Regions from separate parts of the Kitasatospora sp. NPDC085895 genome, predicted to be linked through region 2. Evidence: riboswitches for the same ligand, from Rfam matches in the RefSeq annotation. Region 2 holds a riboswitch; the other holds the start of a gene.
What was found. A riboswitch is a leader RNA that binds a small molecule or an ion and turns the genes downstream of it on or off. The one in region 2 is predicted to bind cobalamin.

Region 1 (7,608 bases), on a different contig from region 2:
ACGCCGCCTGCAGCGCCCCGAACACCACCGCCAGCGGCAGCAGCGCCGGCCCGATCGACGGCACCAGCCAGTACATCGCGACCAGGATGAACCCGGCCCCGAACCACCAGCCCCGCACCGCGGCCTCGCGTCCGCCCGGGGCCGCCCGCATCAGCAGCATCCCGGGCACCAGCGCCACCCACGCCAGCCAGGCCTGGCCGGCGCCGGGGAACGCCAGCACCGGCAGCCCGCCGGCCGCGAGGGAGTACCACCGGGCGGGCTGCGACAACGCCGTGCGCAACGTCATGCGGAGATCGTATGCACCCGAGGCGCGGATCGAACGCAACCGGCGCCACCCGAATGGCGGCGCACGGGGAGGTGCCCCCGCGCGCCGCGGTGCGGCCGGCTCAGCTCTCGGCCTCCAGGTCGCCCTCGGTCTCCAGGTAGGCCGCGCGGAGTTCGTCGAGCAGGCGCTCGTCGGGCTCCGCCCACAGGCCGCGGTCGGCGGCCTCCAGCAGCCTCTCGCTGATGCCGTGCAGCGCCCACGGGTTGGCCTCGGAGAGGAACTCCCGGTTGACCGGGTCGAGGACGTACTCCTCGGTCAGCTTCTCGTACATCCAGTCGGCGACCACCCCGGTGGTGGCGTCGTAGCCGAACAGGTAGTCGACGGTGGCGGCCATCTCGAAGGCGCCCTTGTAGCCGTGCCGTCGCATCGCCTCCATCCACCGCGGGTTGACCACCCGGGCGCGGAAGACCCGGGCCGCCTCCTCGGTGAGCGTCCGGGTGCGGACGGTCTCCGGCCGGGTCGAGTCGCCGATGTACGCCGCGGGGTTCTTGCCGGTCAGCGCCCGGACGGTGGCGACCATGCCGCCGTGGTACTGGAAGTAGTCGTCCGAGTCGGCGATGTCGTGCTCGCGGGTGTCGGTGTTCTTGGCGGCGACGGTGATCCGCCGGTAGGCGCTCTCCATCTCCTCCCGCGCCGGGCGGCCGTCGAGGTCGCGGCCGTAGGCGTAGCCGCCCCACACCGTGTACACCTCGGCGAGGTCGGCGTCGGTGCGCCAGTCCCGGCTGTCGATCAGCTGCAGCAGACCGGCGCCGTAGGTGCCCGGGCGGGAGCCGAACACCCGGACGGTGGCCCGCCGTTCGTCGCCGTGCTCGGCGAGGTCGGCCTGCACGTGGGCGCGGACGAAGTTGTCGGCGTCCGCCTCCTCCTGCCGGGCCGCGAGCCGCACCGCGTCGTCGAGCAGGGCGACCACGTGCGGGAAGGCGTCCCGGAAGAAGCCGGAGATCCGCAGCGTGACGTCGATCCGGGGGCGGCCGAGCTCCTCCAGCCCGATCGCCTCCAGGCCGGTGACGCGGCGCGAGGCGTCGTCCCAGACCGGGCGGACGCCGAGCAGCGCGAACGCCTCGGCGATGTCGTCGCCGGCGGTGCGCATCGCGCTGGTGCCCCACAGCGAGAGGCCGACCGAGGGCGGGCAGGCGCCGTCGTTGTCGGCGCGGTACCGCTCGACCAGCGAGGCGGCGAGCGCCTGGCCGGTCTCCCAGGCGAGCCGGCTCGGGATCGCCTTGGGGTCGACGGAGTAGAAGTTGCGGCCGGTCGGCAGCACGTTGACCAGACCGCGCAGCGGCGAGCCGGACGGGCCGGCCGGGACGAAGCCGCCGTTCAGCGCGTGCAGCACGGCGTCCAGCTCGTCGGTGGTCGCGGTCAGCCGCGGCACCACCTGGGTGGCGGCGAAGTCGAGCACCTCGCGGACGGCGTCCGGGTGCCCGGCGGTGACCTTCTCGACCGCCTCCGGGGCCCAGTCCCCGGCCTCCATCGCCTCGACCAGGGCGCGGGCCTGCGCCTCGGCGGCGTCGGTGGCGCCGAGGGTGAGCGCGGCCTCGTCCAGGCCGAGCGCCTCGCGCAGACCGGGCAGCGCGCTGACGCCGCCCCAGATCTGCCGGGCGCGCAGGATGGCGAGCACGATGTTGACCCGGTCGGTGCCGGCCGGGGCCTGGCCGAGGACGTGCAGGCCGTCGCGGATCTGGGCGTCCTTGACCTCGCACAGCCAGCCGTCGACGTGCAGCAGGAAGTCGTCGAAGCCGTCGTCCTCGGGCCGCTCGTCCAGGCCGAGGTCGTGGTCGAGCCGGGCGGCCTGGATCAGCGTCCAGATCTGGGCGCGGATCGCCGGCAGCTTCGCCGGGTCCATCGCGGCGATCGTCGAGTACTCGTCGAGCAGCTGCTCCAGGCGCGCGATGTCGCCGTACGAGTCGGCGCGGGCCATCGGCGGGACGAGGTGGTCGACCAGGGTGGCGTGGGCGCGGCGCTTGGCCTGGGTGCCCTCGCCCGGATCGTTGACCAGGAAGGGGTAGATCAGCGGCAGGTCGCCGAGGACGGCGTCCGGGCCGCACTCGGCGGACAGCGCGGCCGTCTTGCCGGGCAGCCACTCCAGGTTGCCGTGCTTGCCGAGGTGGATCACGGCGTGCGCGCCGAAGCCGCCGTCCTCCTGGGCGGCGGCGATCCAGCGGTACGCGGCCAGGTAGTGGTGGCTGGGCGGCAGGTCCGGGTCGTGGTAGATCGCGACCGGGTTCTCGCCGAAGCCGCGCGGCGGCTGGATGAGGACGAGCAGGTTCCCGGAGCGGATCGCGGCGAGCACGATGTCGCCGTCCGGGTTCTGCGAGCGGTCCACGTACAGCTCGCCGGGGGCCGGGCCCCAGTGCTCCTCGACCTGCTCGCGCAGACCCTGCGGCAGGGCGGCGTACCAGCGGCGGTAGTCGGCGGCGGGGATGCGGACGGGGTTGCGGGCGAGCTGGTCCTCGGTCAGCCAGTCCTGGTCGTAGCCGCCGGCCGCGATCAGCGCGTGGATCAGCTCGTCGCCCTCGTGCGAGGTGGAGGTCGTGTCCAGGCCCGGCAGGTCGGTGCCCAGGTCCATGCCCTCCTCGCGGAGGCGGTGCAGCAGGCGCACCGCGCTGGCCGGGGTGTCCAGGCCGACCGCGTTGCCGACCCGGGCGTGCTTGGTCGGGTACGCGGAGAGCACCAGGGCGAGACGGCGCTCGGCCGCCGGGGTGTGGCGCAGCCGGGCGTGCCGGACGGCGATGCCGGCGACCCGGGCGGAGCGCTCGGCGTCGGCGCGGTAGACGGTGAGGCCGTCCTCGTCCAGCTCCTTGAAGGAGAACGGCACGGTGATCAGACGGCCGTCGAACTCCGGGACGGCGACCTGGGTGGCGGTGTCCAGCGGGGAGAGGCCGTCGTCGCTCTCCTCCCACTGCGAGCGCGACCAGGTCAGGCACAGGGCCTGCAGGATCGGCCGGTCGAGGGCGGCGAGCGCGCCCGCGTCCCAGGCCTCCTCGTCGCCGCCGGCCTGCGCGTCGGCGGGCCGGGTGCCGCCCGCGGCGAGCACGGTGGTGACGATGGCGTCGGCCCGGCCGAGTTCGGCGAGCAGCTCCGGCTCGGCGCCGCGCAGCGAGGAGCAGTACAGCGGCAGCGCGCGGGCGCCCTCGTCCTCGATCGCGCTGCACAGCGTCTCGACGAAGGCGGTGTTCCCGCTCATGTGGTGGGCGCGGTAGTAGAGCACGGCGACCAGCGGGCCGTCCGAGGTGCGGGCCTGACGCTCCAGCGGGCCCCAGGCCGGGGCGGAGGCGGGCGGGGCGAAGCCGTGGCCGGTGAGCAGCACGGTGTCGGAGAGGAAGGCGCCGAGCTCGGCGAGGTTGGTCGGGCCGCCGTGCGCGAGGTAGGCGTGCGCCTCGGCGGCGATGCCGGCCGGGACGGTGGAGAGCTCCATCAGCTGGGCGTCCGGGGCCTGCTCGCCCGTCAGCACGACGACCGGGCGGGGCCCGGCGAGCAGCGCGTCCAGGCCGTCCTCCCAGGCGCGGCGGCCGCCGAGCAGGCGGACGACGACCAGGTCGGTGCCCTCGACCAGGGCGGGCAGCTCCTCGGCGGACAGCCGGGCCGGGTTGCCGAGCCGGTAGCGGACGGGGCCCTGCGAGGCGCGGGCGCTCAGCAGGTCGGTGTCGGAGGTCGACAGCAGCAGGATCATGCGGAGGGCCTCCCGGCCTGGTCGGTGTTCCACGGCGTGCGGCGGCGCACCGGGGCCGGGTGCGGCAGCCGGGTGCGCGGGGCGGAGCGGGGTGCGGTGCGAGGGCCTGTCTTCAAGGGCGCTCGGGCCGTCGTTCCAGGGGGCGTGTGGGGGCACCTCCCGGCCGAAGGCCGGGGGAGAACTGCGCAATCCGGATGCGGCCCACCGTGCAGACCACGGCTCGGCCCGTGCCGTCGTGACACCCGCCCCGGATCGCGCAGTTCCCCGCGCCCCTTGTGGTGCACCCGTGACCGTTGAAGACGCGCCCCGGGGGTGCGGCGGACCGCCGCCGGGGTCCCCGGGACGGCGGGCGACGGCTCGGCGCGTCCGGGCGGGACGGCGGAGCCGGGCATGCGGCAGCGCACAGGTCGGGCCTTCCTCGGGGTCCGCGCCCCGGGCTGGTGGAGGACGGCGGGAGTTCCTGGCTCCACGGCGGCTGAGCCGTGGTTACAGTGGCGGGACCGCACCGGATTTGCACCGGTTTCCTCCGCTTGCCGTCGCTGGCGTCGGACGGCCCGCACGGACCGTCCGGCAGCATCGTACGGGGTGGCGGACGGCCGCGGGACTGCGCGCGGACTGTGATCCAGACGACGGGGCGCCCCGTCGGACAATCTGTATGCTCGCCGCCATGCCACCGACTCCCGACCCCGCCGGGGCGGGCTCCGCCGTGCCCGACCGGGGCCGGTCGGACGCCTGTCCGGGGGCCCTTCGTCTGCACACGGCCGACGACGGCGCCCTCGCCCGCATCCGCGTCCCCGGCGGACTGCTGACGAGCCGTCAGGCGGCGGCGCTGGCCGATGCGGCAGAGGCGCTCGGCGACGGCGCACTGGAGACCACCTCGCGCGGCAACGTCCAACTGCGCGGCCTGGCTTCGGCCTGCGGCGCGGAACTCGCCGACCGGCTGCGGGCCGTCGGCCTGCTGCCCTCCGACACCCACGAGCGGGTGCGCAACATCGTCGCCTCGCCGACCGCCGGCCTCGACGCCGAGGGGCACGCCGACACCGCGGCCCGGGTGCGCGAGCTGGACGCGAAGCTCTGCGCGGCGCCCTGGGCGGCCGCGCTCTCCGGCAAGTTCCTCTTCGCCCTGGACGACGGCCGCGGCGATGTCGCCGCCCTGAACGCCGATGTGACATTGATCGCAGCGCCTGGCGGCACCGCCCTGCTGCGGCTCGGCCGCGAGACGACCGTCCGCGCGGTGCCGGCCGCACAGGCCGTGGACGCCGCCCTGGACGCCGCCCGGGACTTCCTCGACGCGCTGCGCACCACCGGCACCAGGGCCTGGCACCTGCGCGAGGTCCCCGAACTCCTCCCGCCCGGCGACCTGCCGCTGCCCCCGCTGTCCGGCGGACACCCGCCGCTCGGGGTGCTGCCCGGAGGCCTCTCGGTCGGGACGCGCTTCGGGCGGGCCACCGCCGCACAGTGGCGGCTGCTCGCCGGGCTGTCCGCCGGCGAGGTCCGGCTGACGCCCTGGCGCGGCGCCGTCCTGCCCGGCGTCGGCCCCGCCGCCCTCGCCGAGCTCGCCGCGGCCGGCTTCCTGACCGGGCCCGGCACCGCCTGGGACCGCGCCACCGCCTGCACCGGCCTGCCCGGCTGCGGCAAGTCGCTCGCCGACGTGCGCGGCGACGCGGCCCGCGCCCTGGAACGTGCGGACGGCGGTGGCCTGCCGGTGCACTGGTCGGGCTGCGAACGGCGCTGCGGCCACCCCTCCGGGCGATGGGTGGACGTGCTCGCCACCGGGCAGGGCTACCGGGTGGCACCGGTCGGGACACCGGACCGGCCCATGGATGTGACGCCAGTGGATGTGACGACGGAAGAGATGGCCGAGGCGGTCGCCGAGGCCCGGAGGACCACGTGATCGAGTACGAGAAGGACGGCGCCGCCATCTACCGGCAGTCCTTTGCCACCATCCGGGCCGAGGCCGACCTGGCCGCCCTGCCCGCCGACGTCTCGCAGGTCGCGGTGCGGATGATCCACGCCTGCGGCATGACCGACCTGGTCGAGGACCTGGTCTACTCGCCCGGTGTGGTCGCCTCGGCCCGCAAGGCGCTGCACGCCGGTGCGCCGATCCTCTGCGACGTCAACATGGTCGCCAGCGGTGTCACCCGCAAGCGGCTGCCCGCCGACAACGAGGTGATCTGCACCCTCACCGACCCGTCGGTGCCCGAGCTCGCGCGGAAGACCGGCAACACCCGCAGCGCCGCCGCCATGGAGCTGTGGCTGCCCAGGCTGGAGGGTGCCGTGGTGGCCGTCGGCAACGCGCCGACCTCGCTCTTCCGGCTGCTGGAGATGATCGAGGCCGGCGCGCCCCGCCCGGCCGCGGTGATCGGCGTGCCCGTCGGCTTCATCGGCGCCGCCGAGTCCAAGCAGGCCCTGGCCGAGCACCCGTCCGGCCTGGAGCACCTGGTGGTCCGCGGCCGGCGCGGCGGCAGTGCGATCGCCGCCGCCGCGATCAACGCGATTGCGAGTGAAGAAGAGTGACCGAGCAGCAGACCGGGCAGCAGACCGACCGGCGGACCGGCCGGCTGTACGGCGTCGGCCTCGGCCCCGGCGACCCCTCGCTGGTCACCGTCCGCGCCGCCGAACTCATCGGCAAGGCCGACGTGGTGGCCTACCACAGCGCCCGGCACGGCCGCTCCATCGCCCGCTCGATCGCCGACCGCTACCTGACCGGCGGCCAGATCGAGGAGAAGCTGGTCTACCCGATCACCGTGGAGACCACCGACCACCCCGGCGGCTACCGCGGCGCCCTGGACGACTTCTACGAGGAGGCGTCCGCCCGGCTCGCCGCCCACCTGGACGCCGGCCGGAACGTCGTCGTCCTCGCCGAGGGCGACCCGCTCTTCTACGGCTCGTACCAGCACATGCACAAGCGCCTCGCCCACCGCTACCCGACCGAGGTGGTGCCCGGCGTGACCTCGGTCAGCGCCGCCGCGGCCCGGCTCGGCAGCGCCCTGGTGGAGGCCGAGGAGACCCTGACGATCATCCCCGGCACCCTGCCGGAGGAGGAGCTCGCCGCCCGGATCGCCTCCGCCGACTCCGCGGTGATCATGAAGCTCGGCCGGACCTTCCCGGCCGTCCGCCGCGCCCTGGAGCGGGCCGGCCGGCTCGACGACGCACAGTACGTCGAGCGGGCGTTCATGGACGGCGAGCGCACCCTGCCGCTCGCCGAGGTCGAGGCCGACACCGTGCCCTACTTCTCGGTCGCCGTGCTGCCCAGCAAGGTCGCCCCGCTCGACCTCCCCGAGCCGGACGGCCCCGGCGAGGTCGTGGTCGTCGGCACCGGCCCGGCCGGCCCGCTCTGGCTCACCCCGGAGGCCCGCGGCGCCCTCGCCGCCGCCACCGACCTGGTCGGCTACACCACCTACCTGGACCGGGTGCCCGTCCGCCCCGGCCAGGTCCGGCACGGCTCCGACAACAAGGTCGAGTCCGTCCGCGCCGAGTTCGCCCTCGACCTGGCCCGCCGCGGCCGCCGCGTCGCGGTCGTCTCCTCCGGCGACCCGGGCGTCTTCGCGATGGCCACCGCCGTCCTGGAGGCGGCCGGCGAGGACCCGTACCGCGAGGTGCCCGTCCGGGT
Region 2 (7,608 bases):
CATGCCGACGACCGCGGTGAACGGATAACGGGCGTCACTCATCTGCTCTCCCATGTTCACGGCCCCGCTCACGGCGCACCCGGCGGCACGAACGGCAGCCCCTGCGGTGCCCCGCCCTCGATCAGCTTCCACAGCGCGTCGGTGTCCGCATGCTCCTCGATCAGGTCGCCCAGCCGGTCCAGCCGCTCCTCGCGCGCCGCGGCGAACGAGGTGTCCGGCGCCGGGACGAAGGCCCGCCCGGCCGCCGACGCCACCTCGCGCAGCAGCGCCCGGCGGAAGCCGTCGTTCTCCAGCGCGCCGTGCCAGGTCGTCCCCCACACCGCGCCGACCCGGCAGCCGTCCAAGAAGGCTTCCCCGCCCTCGACGGCCACCACGCCGTGGTGGATCTCGTACCCCTCGACCCGCTCCCCGTACGCCTCGCCGACCGGCCGGCCGAGCACCTTCTCCACACCGAACTCCACCCGGGTCGGCAGCAGCCCGAGGCCCTCGACGGCGCCCGCCTTCGACTCCACCGCGTCGACGATCTCCCGGGAGAGCATCTGGTAGCCGCCGCACACGCCGAGGACGGGCAGCCCGGCCGCCGCCCGCGCCTGCAGGGCGGTGTCCAGTCCGCGGCCGCGCAGCCAGTCCAGGTCGGCCACGGTCGCCCGGGTTCCGGGCAGCACCACCAGGTCGGCGTCGGCCAGCTCCTCCGGCCGGGTCGCCCAGCGGACCAGCACGCCCGGCTCCTGGGCCAGCGCGTCCACGTCGGTGAAGTTCGACAGGCGCGGCAGCCGCACCACGGCCACCCGCAGCACCTCCGCGCCGTGCGGGGCCGCGGTCGGACGGTTCTCCACCGCCGTCGACAGGTCCAGCGAGTCCTCGGCGTCCAGCCACAGACCGGACAGCATCGGCAGCGTGCCCAGCACCGGACGGCCCGTCAGCTCCCGCAACATCTCCAGACCCGGCGCCAGCAGCCGGGCGTCCCCGCGGAACTTGTTCACGAACCAGCCCGCCACCAGCGCCTGGTCCTGCGCGGACAGCAGCGCCAGGGTGCCGTACATCGCCGCGAATACCCCGCCGCGGTCGATGTCGCCGACCACCACCACCGGCAGGTTCGCCGCCGTGGCCAGGCCCATGTTGGCGATGTCCCGGTCCCGCAGGTTGATCTCCGCGGGCGAGCCGGCGCCCTCGCAGACCACCACCTCGTACCGGCCGCGCAGGTCCGCCAGGCACTCCAGCGCCCGCTCCAGCAGGACGGGCTTGCGCTCGCGGTAGTCCAGCGCCCCGACCTCGGCGACCGGCCGGCCGAGCAGCACCACCTGGCTGCGGCCGTCCGCCCCCGGCTTCAGCAGCACCGGGTTCATCGCCGCCTCCGGCGCCACCATGGCGGCCTGCGCCTGCATCGCCTGGGCGCGGCCGATCTCGGCGCCGTCCGCGGTGACGAAGGAGTTCAGCGACATGTTCTGCGCCTTGAACGGCGCCACCCGCACCCCCTGCCGGGCCAGCCACCGGCAGATCCCCGCCGTGACCACGCTCTTGCCCGCGTCCGAGGTCGTCCCTGCCACCAGCAGAGCCTTCGTCACGTGACACTCCCTTGCTTACGTGTGGCGCCGGCGGTGAGGACGGCCGTCCCGGCCGCGACGGTGGGCAGAGCTGCGCGGAACGGAAGGTGCGGCGCCGTCATCGCTTCCCTCCCGGCTCGCGGGCATCCCGCCCCCTGACGTCCCCGTGCCAGGCCGGTGAGGCCGCGGGCGGCCGTGGTGACGGCCAGGGCCAGGACGCCGACGCGGCGGGAGAGGCGGCAGGCGCGTTCGATGTCCGCGACGGCGACCGGGCGGAGTTCGGCGCCGAGGACGGGGCGGTGCTCGACACGCTCGCCGTACTGCAGGGTGCCGCCGAGGCGGACGCCGAGGCCGCCGGCGAAGGCCGACTCGGCCTGTCCGGCGTTGGGGCTGGGGTGCGACGACCCGTCGCGCCGCCAGACCTTCCAGGCGGCCCGCGGGTGCTCCGCCGCGGCGACGGTCAGCAGCGCGGTGAGCCGGGCGCCCGGCCAGCCCGCCACGTCGTCGAGCCGGGCGGAGGCCCAGCCGAAGCGCAGGTGGCGGGGCGAGCGGTGGCCCACCATCGCGTCCAGGGTGTTGACGGCCCGGAAGGCCAGCAGTCCGGGGGTGCCCGCCAGCGCGCCCCAGGTGAGGGCGTTGACGACCGCGTCGGCGGTGTTCTCGGCGACGGACTCGACGACGGCGCGGGCGATCTGCTGCTCGTCCAGGGCGCTCGGGTCGCGCCCGCACAGGTGGGGGAGCCGCCCGCGGGCGGCGGCGAGGTCGCCGGCCTCCAGGGAGCGGCCGATCGCGCGGGCCTCCCGGGTGAGCGAGGTGCCGCCGAGGACCGTCCAGGCGGCGGCCGCGGCGAGCGCGGCGCGGGCCGCGGGACGGCGCCGCAGCGCGTGGTCGGCGAGGGCGGCCCCGGCTGCGACGGCGCCCACGCTCAGCGCGGTGAAGGCGGTGCCGGCGCCCCGGTGGTCGCGCCAGAGCAGGCGCTCCAGGCGTCCGGCGGCGCTGCCGAAGAGGGCGACCGGGTGGCCGCGGCGGGGGTCGGCGAGGGCGGTGTCGGCGAGGTGGCCGGCCACGGCGCCCAGCAGGTAGGGGGCGGAGCTCAGCCGGGCCACGGCCCGGCTCCCCGGTCGGGGCGCAGCGGTGACCGCTGGGCAGCCTGCATGGCGTGCGTGTCCTCACTCAGGGTCCGCGCCCTGGATCGACGAACCGGCGGCGAGAGTCTCCTGGCTTCCGGGTCCGGCGCGCGCTCGGGCCTTCCAGCGGCCCTGTGGCGGACCGCCGTGACCGTGCAGGTCGAGCGTGCTCCCCGGTGACAGTGGCGGGACCGCGCCGGATTCGCACCGGCTTCCTCTGCATGCCTCCGTATGGCCCCGAGATCCCATCACGCGCTCCGACCGCCAGTCAACAAAGCCTCCGGAGGGCTTGGTCACACTCCGTCGCCGGATTCCGTCACCGCCCGCCCCGTACGATCCTCCAGCGCCGGGCGGTTCCGCCGGGGCCGGGTTCGTGCGTTCGGCGTGTGGGTGGTGCCGCGCGGGCGCCCGTACGTTCTTGTCGCATGCGACGCAGACCGTCCGCACCGCCTCCGGTGCCGTTCTCCCCGCCGGCCGCGCGGGCGCACCGCGCCGGGCTCGGCCTGAGCCCGGAGCAGGTCGCCGAGGCCATGGCCGCGCACGGTGTCCGGCTGCTGCCCTCGCACGTGGCGGCCTGGGAGGCCGGTGAGTTCCTCCCGTCGGAGGAGGAGTTCATCGCGCTCTCCCGGGCGCTGTGGTGCCCGCCCGCCCAGCTGATGGGCGTCGCGCCGGCGACCCTGCGGGACTTCCGGCTGGCCCGGGAGCTCACCCGGGAGCAGGCCGCGCACCGGATCGGGGTGGGTGCGGAGACCTACGCGAGGGCCGAGGCCACCGGACGCTGGGACGCGGACGGTGAGCAGGGCCTGGCGCTGGCGCACGTGCTCGGGCTGCCGCTGCGGGTGCTGGTCCGGGTGACCGGGCGTCAGGACGACCTGGACCGACGGCTGCGCCAGGTGGTGGACGGCCGCTGGCAGGCGCAGCTGCGGGAGGTGGGCCGGATCGTGCCCGTCCCGCACGACCTGCTGGGCGGGGTGCTGGCCGACTTGCAGGACGAGTACCTCGTCCCCGGGCACTGGGGCTCGTCGGTGCCGGACGCCGCCCGCCCGCCGGCCCGGCCGCTCGCGGAGCGGTTCTGGGAGCTGCTGGCCCGCCGGGGCACCGACGTGCCGGTCTGAGCCGCCCGGTCCGGGCCGCCCGGACGGACCCGCCCGGGTGGCCCGCTCCCGGGCCGGGGCGTGGACTGGGATCGCCATGTCCGTGCCGCCACACCGGGAGCGCCATGCGTTGGGGAACCGCCGCGATCGTCGCGGCCGCCGCCGTCGGGACGGGTGCCGCGGCACTGCTGATCGGCCGCCGGGTGTCCGAACGGGCCGTCCGGCCCGGGTTCGCGGGAGCCTTCGCGGCCGCCGGGCAGGCGGGCGGACCGGGCATCCGGGTGCAGGAGCTGGCCGCGGACCGCGTCATGCTCACCCGCAGCGTGGAGACCGAGCGCCCCGGCCGCTACGCCCTGGAGTGGGCCGGGGGCGGGCACGCGGTGGTCGGCGACGTGCTGGCCACCGGGCCGCAGAGCGTCACCCGCCGGCTGCTCGCCACCGGCGCCGGCTCGCTGTACAGCGGGACGGAGGTCCGGGTGACCGCCCGCGTGCACCTCGGCGACCCGGCCTCCGCGCTCGGCCTGGACTTCACCCCGAGCGACGTCGAGGGCGAGCTCGGCCCGATGCCGGCCTGGTACCTGCCGGGCATCCGCGGGCTGTGGGCGGTCCTGGTGCACGGTCCGGGCGCCGACCGGCAGCAGGCCCTCCCGGTGCTGCCGCTGCTGCACGCGCTGCGGATGCCCGTGCTGGTGGTCACCCACCGCGGCGACGCGGGCGCCCCGCCCTCGCCGGACGGCCTGGGGCACTTCGGCGAGACCGAGTGGCGGGACGTCGACGCCGCCGTCCGCCTCGCGCAGGCGAACGGTGCCGGCCGGATCGTGCTCTTCGGCTGGTCGCTCGGCGCGACGATGGCGCTGCACACCGCGGCCCGCTCGGCCTGGCGGGAGTCGATCGCCGGCCTGGTGCTGGACTCGCCGGTGCTGGACTGGCCGACGACCGTCCGCCAGGAGGCCGCCCGGGCCGGGGTGCCCGCTCCGCTCGCCGAGCTCGGCGCGCTGGCCGCCGAGGGCCGTACCAAGGTCGACCTGGCCGGCTTCGCCCGGCTGGCCGACGGCACCGACCTGAACGTGCCGGCCCTGCTGCTGCACAGCCCCGTGGACGCGGTGGCGCCCTTCGCGGCGGCCGAGCGCCTCGCCCGGCGGCGCGACGACCTGGTGAGCCTGCACCCCGTCCCGGACGGCGCGCACGCGGCCCTGTGGAACGCCGACCCGGACGGCTACGGCGAGGCGCTGCGCCGCTGGCTCACCCCGTTGCTGTGAGCCCGGCGGGCCCGCCCGCGAGGGGTGTGCTCATGCCAGGTTTCCCGCTCGGAGGACCCGGTTTGGTGGCTGTTGCCCGATCTCATCCCCCGTCCGCGGACCGGACCTACGATCGCGCGTAGAACTCGATGTGACAGAAGGCCGGTACACGGGGAAGACTGCTCGGCGTGACGTCTCGGAACCCGCGCGACCGTGATGCCCCGCTCCAGCCCGCGATCCGCACCGGAGCGACGGTCACCCGTCTGCCAGGAGCGGCCCGCCGGCCCGAGAGCACGCCTCCGGGCGGGCCGGTCCGCCGCCGCACCCCCGCACCCAAGCCGGGCCGCGGCCGGGTGCCGGTGCCGGACGGCTTCCCCGCTCCCGCCGAGCTGGCCCCGCTCGCCCGCCGGATGCTCGCCGACGCGGTGCGCATCTCCCGCTGGGCCGGCGAGCTCGGCGAGGTCGACAAGCGCGGCGAGTTGCTGCCCGACGACGCCCGGGCCGCCGGGCGCGCCCTCGCCATGACCGTCGGTGCCGCCGCCAAGGCCTGGGGCCAGGCCCTGCTGGTCGGCCTGGTCGAGCTGCGCGACGGCGGCGCCGGGCCCGGCTGGCGGCTGAACGCCTGGGAGCACGACGACGAGGCGGTGGTCCGCGGCTGGTCCGCGCTGTTCGACGCCTGGACGCTGCTCGCGCCCGTGCCGCCCGCGGCCATGCGCGGCGTCTTCGCCCTGCTGGCCGGCCAGGCCGTCGACCAGGCGCCGCACCTGCTGTCCTTCCTGCACCTGGTGGACGGGCCCGTCCCGGACAACGAGCTGCTGGAGCTGCTGCGCCGCGGCCTGGACGAGCGCCGGCACGGCGCCGGCACCGGCTCGTTCGGCCCCTCGCCGGTGCCGCACGCCGCCTCCGCGATGTCCGCCGTCCGCGGCACCTGCCGGGAGCCGCAGATCGACACCCCGACCTCCGCGGCCGACGTCGCCGCGGTCCTCGACTGGATGCTGGACGGCCTGGCAGCCGTCGGCGCCCTGGAGCGCCGCGACGACGCCGCCGAGCTCTCCCCGCTCGGGCACTGGGCGGTCCGCGCCAAGCTGGAGGAGATCTGCACCGTCGCGCAGACCGCCGCCGGCCACATCGAGCAGGACGCGCTGGAGCTGCTCGCCGCCTGCGCCGACTACACCCCGGGGCCGGCCCGCGCCGAGTACCGGGCCTGGGTCGCCGCCCGGCCGGCCGACCGTGCGGTCGCCGAGCTGCTGGACGCCGCCCGCGGCGAGGACGCCCTGCTGCGCGGCCTCGCCTTCGAGGCCCTGCGGGTCGCCGGCGGCCCCGCCGAGCAGGCCGTCCGGGCCGCCGTGGACGAGCAGGTCCTGCGGCCGTACGCGCTGCTCTGGCTGGCCGAGCGCTCCGACGACGGCCCGGTGTCCCCGGCCGACGTGCTGGGCGCGGAGGACGCCGCCTGGCTGTGGGTGGACACCGCCGCGGCCGTCCTCGACCACGGCGACACGGCGCTGCTGGTGCCGCACGTCGAGGGCGCCTCGGCGGGCGAGCCGGTGCGGCTGTTCAACCGGGCCCGGCAGTCCGGCCACCCGCGGGCGGCCTCGGTGCTGACCGCCGTCTCCGGCGTGCACCCGGACCCGTCGGTGGCCCGGGCGGCCCGCCGCTCCGCCTTCAGCGTCCACGACGGCGGTGCCGGCCGGTAACGCCCGCACCCGCCTCCCGGGCACGCGAGAGGGGCCCGCATCCGGTTCGGATGCGGGCCCCTCCCGTCGGGTCTGCGGGCCTCCCGCCGGCTCAGCAGCCGCGGGACTCCGCGCGGCGGGCGCGGACGTCGCCCACCTTCTGGCCGACCTTGCGGCGGATCACCAGCAGCGGCGCCATCGCGGCGAGCGTGATCTGGGCGACGGCACCGATGTGCATCAGCAGGTCGCCGCCGGGCAGACCGGCCGCCCAGGCCGCCAGGCAGCCGATCGAGACCACGATCCAGCAGAGCGTCGCGGTGGCGAGCAGGCCCTGCGGCTTCGGGTACTCGATGCGGCTGACCATCAGGTACGCCACACCGAAGATCATCAGAAGGCCCGGCACGAACGGCGGGTCGAGGAGCACGATGGCGATCACCGTCATCGCGCCCATCGGGCACGGCATGCCCTGGAAGATCCCCGGCCGCATCTTGACGGCCGAGAACCGGGCGAGCCGCAGCACCACCGCCAGCAGGACCGTCAGCGCGATGAACGCCGAGAGCTGCTGGTTGCTGTCCGGCGACACGATGCCCCAGACCGCCACGAAGTACGCCGGGGCGATGCCGAAGCTGATCAGGTCGGCCAGGTTGTCCAGCTCCGCGCCCAGCGCCGAGGAGCGCAGCTTGCGGGCCACCAGGCCGTCGAACAGGTCGCACATCGAGCCGATCAGCAGCAGCGTGACCGCGGTGGCGGCGCTGTTGCGGTTCGGCGCGGTGGTCTCACCGGTGAGGTGCGGCATCAGGACCCCGGTGGTGATCGAGTAGATCGCCAGGAAGCCGCAGACGGCGTTCCCCAGGGTCAGGAAGTCGGCGGTGGACAGGTGCTGCGGCGAACGGGGCGCCCGCAGCTCGCGGTCGCGCGCCCAGCGGCGGCGC

Region 1: it holds a riboswitch for cobalamin, as region 2 does, so the genes downstream of both, cobN (cobaltochelatase subunit CobN) here and AB0442_RS32360 (cobalamin biosynthesis protein) in region 2, are expected to answer to the same signal.

What each region holds. Positions count from the first base shown of each region.
Region 1 is NZ_JBFBJY010000014.1:95,945-103,552, forward strand. It holds gene lnt (apolipoprotein N-acyltransferase) at 1-286, opposite strand, end outside; gene cobN (cobaltochelatase subunit CobN) at 387-3,995, opposite strand; cobalamin riboswitch at 4,427-4,578, opposite strand; gene AB0442_RS12035 (hypothetical protein) at 4,663-5,889, shown strand; gene AB0442_RS12040 (precorrin-8X methylmutase) at 5,886-6,512, shown strand; gene AB0442_RS12045 (precorrin-2 C(20)-methyltransferase) at 6,509-7,608, shown strand, end outside.
Region 2 is NZ_JBFBJY010000072.1:18,549-26,156, forward strand. It holds gene AB0442_RS32350 (putative cobaltochelatase) at 1-42, opposite strand, end outside; gene AB0442_RS32355 (cobyric acid synthase) at 69-1,565, opposite strand; gene AB0442_RS32360 (cobalamin biosynthesis protein) at 1,562-2,641, opposite strand; cobalamin riboswitch at 2,755-2,890, opposite strand; gene AB0442_RS32365 (transcriptional regulator) at 3,097-3,786, shown strand; gene AB0442_RS32370 (alpha/beta fold hydrolase) at 3,891-5,024, shown strand; gene AB0442_RS32375 (hypothetical protein) at 5,192-6,697, shown strand; gene AB0442_RS32380 (CDP-alcohol phosphatidyltransferase family protein) at 6,789-7,608, opposite strand, start outside.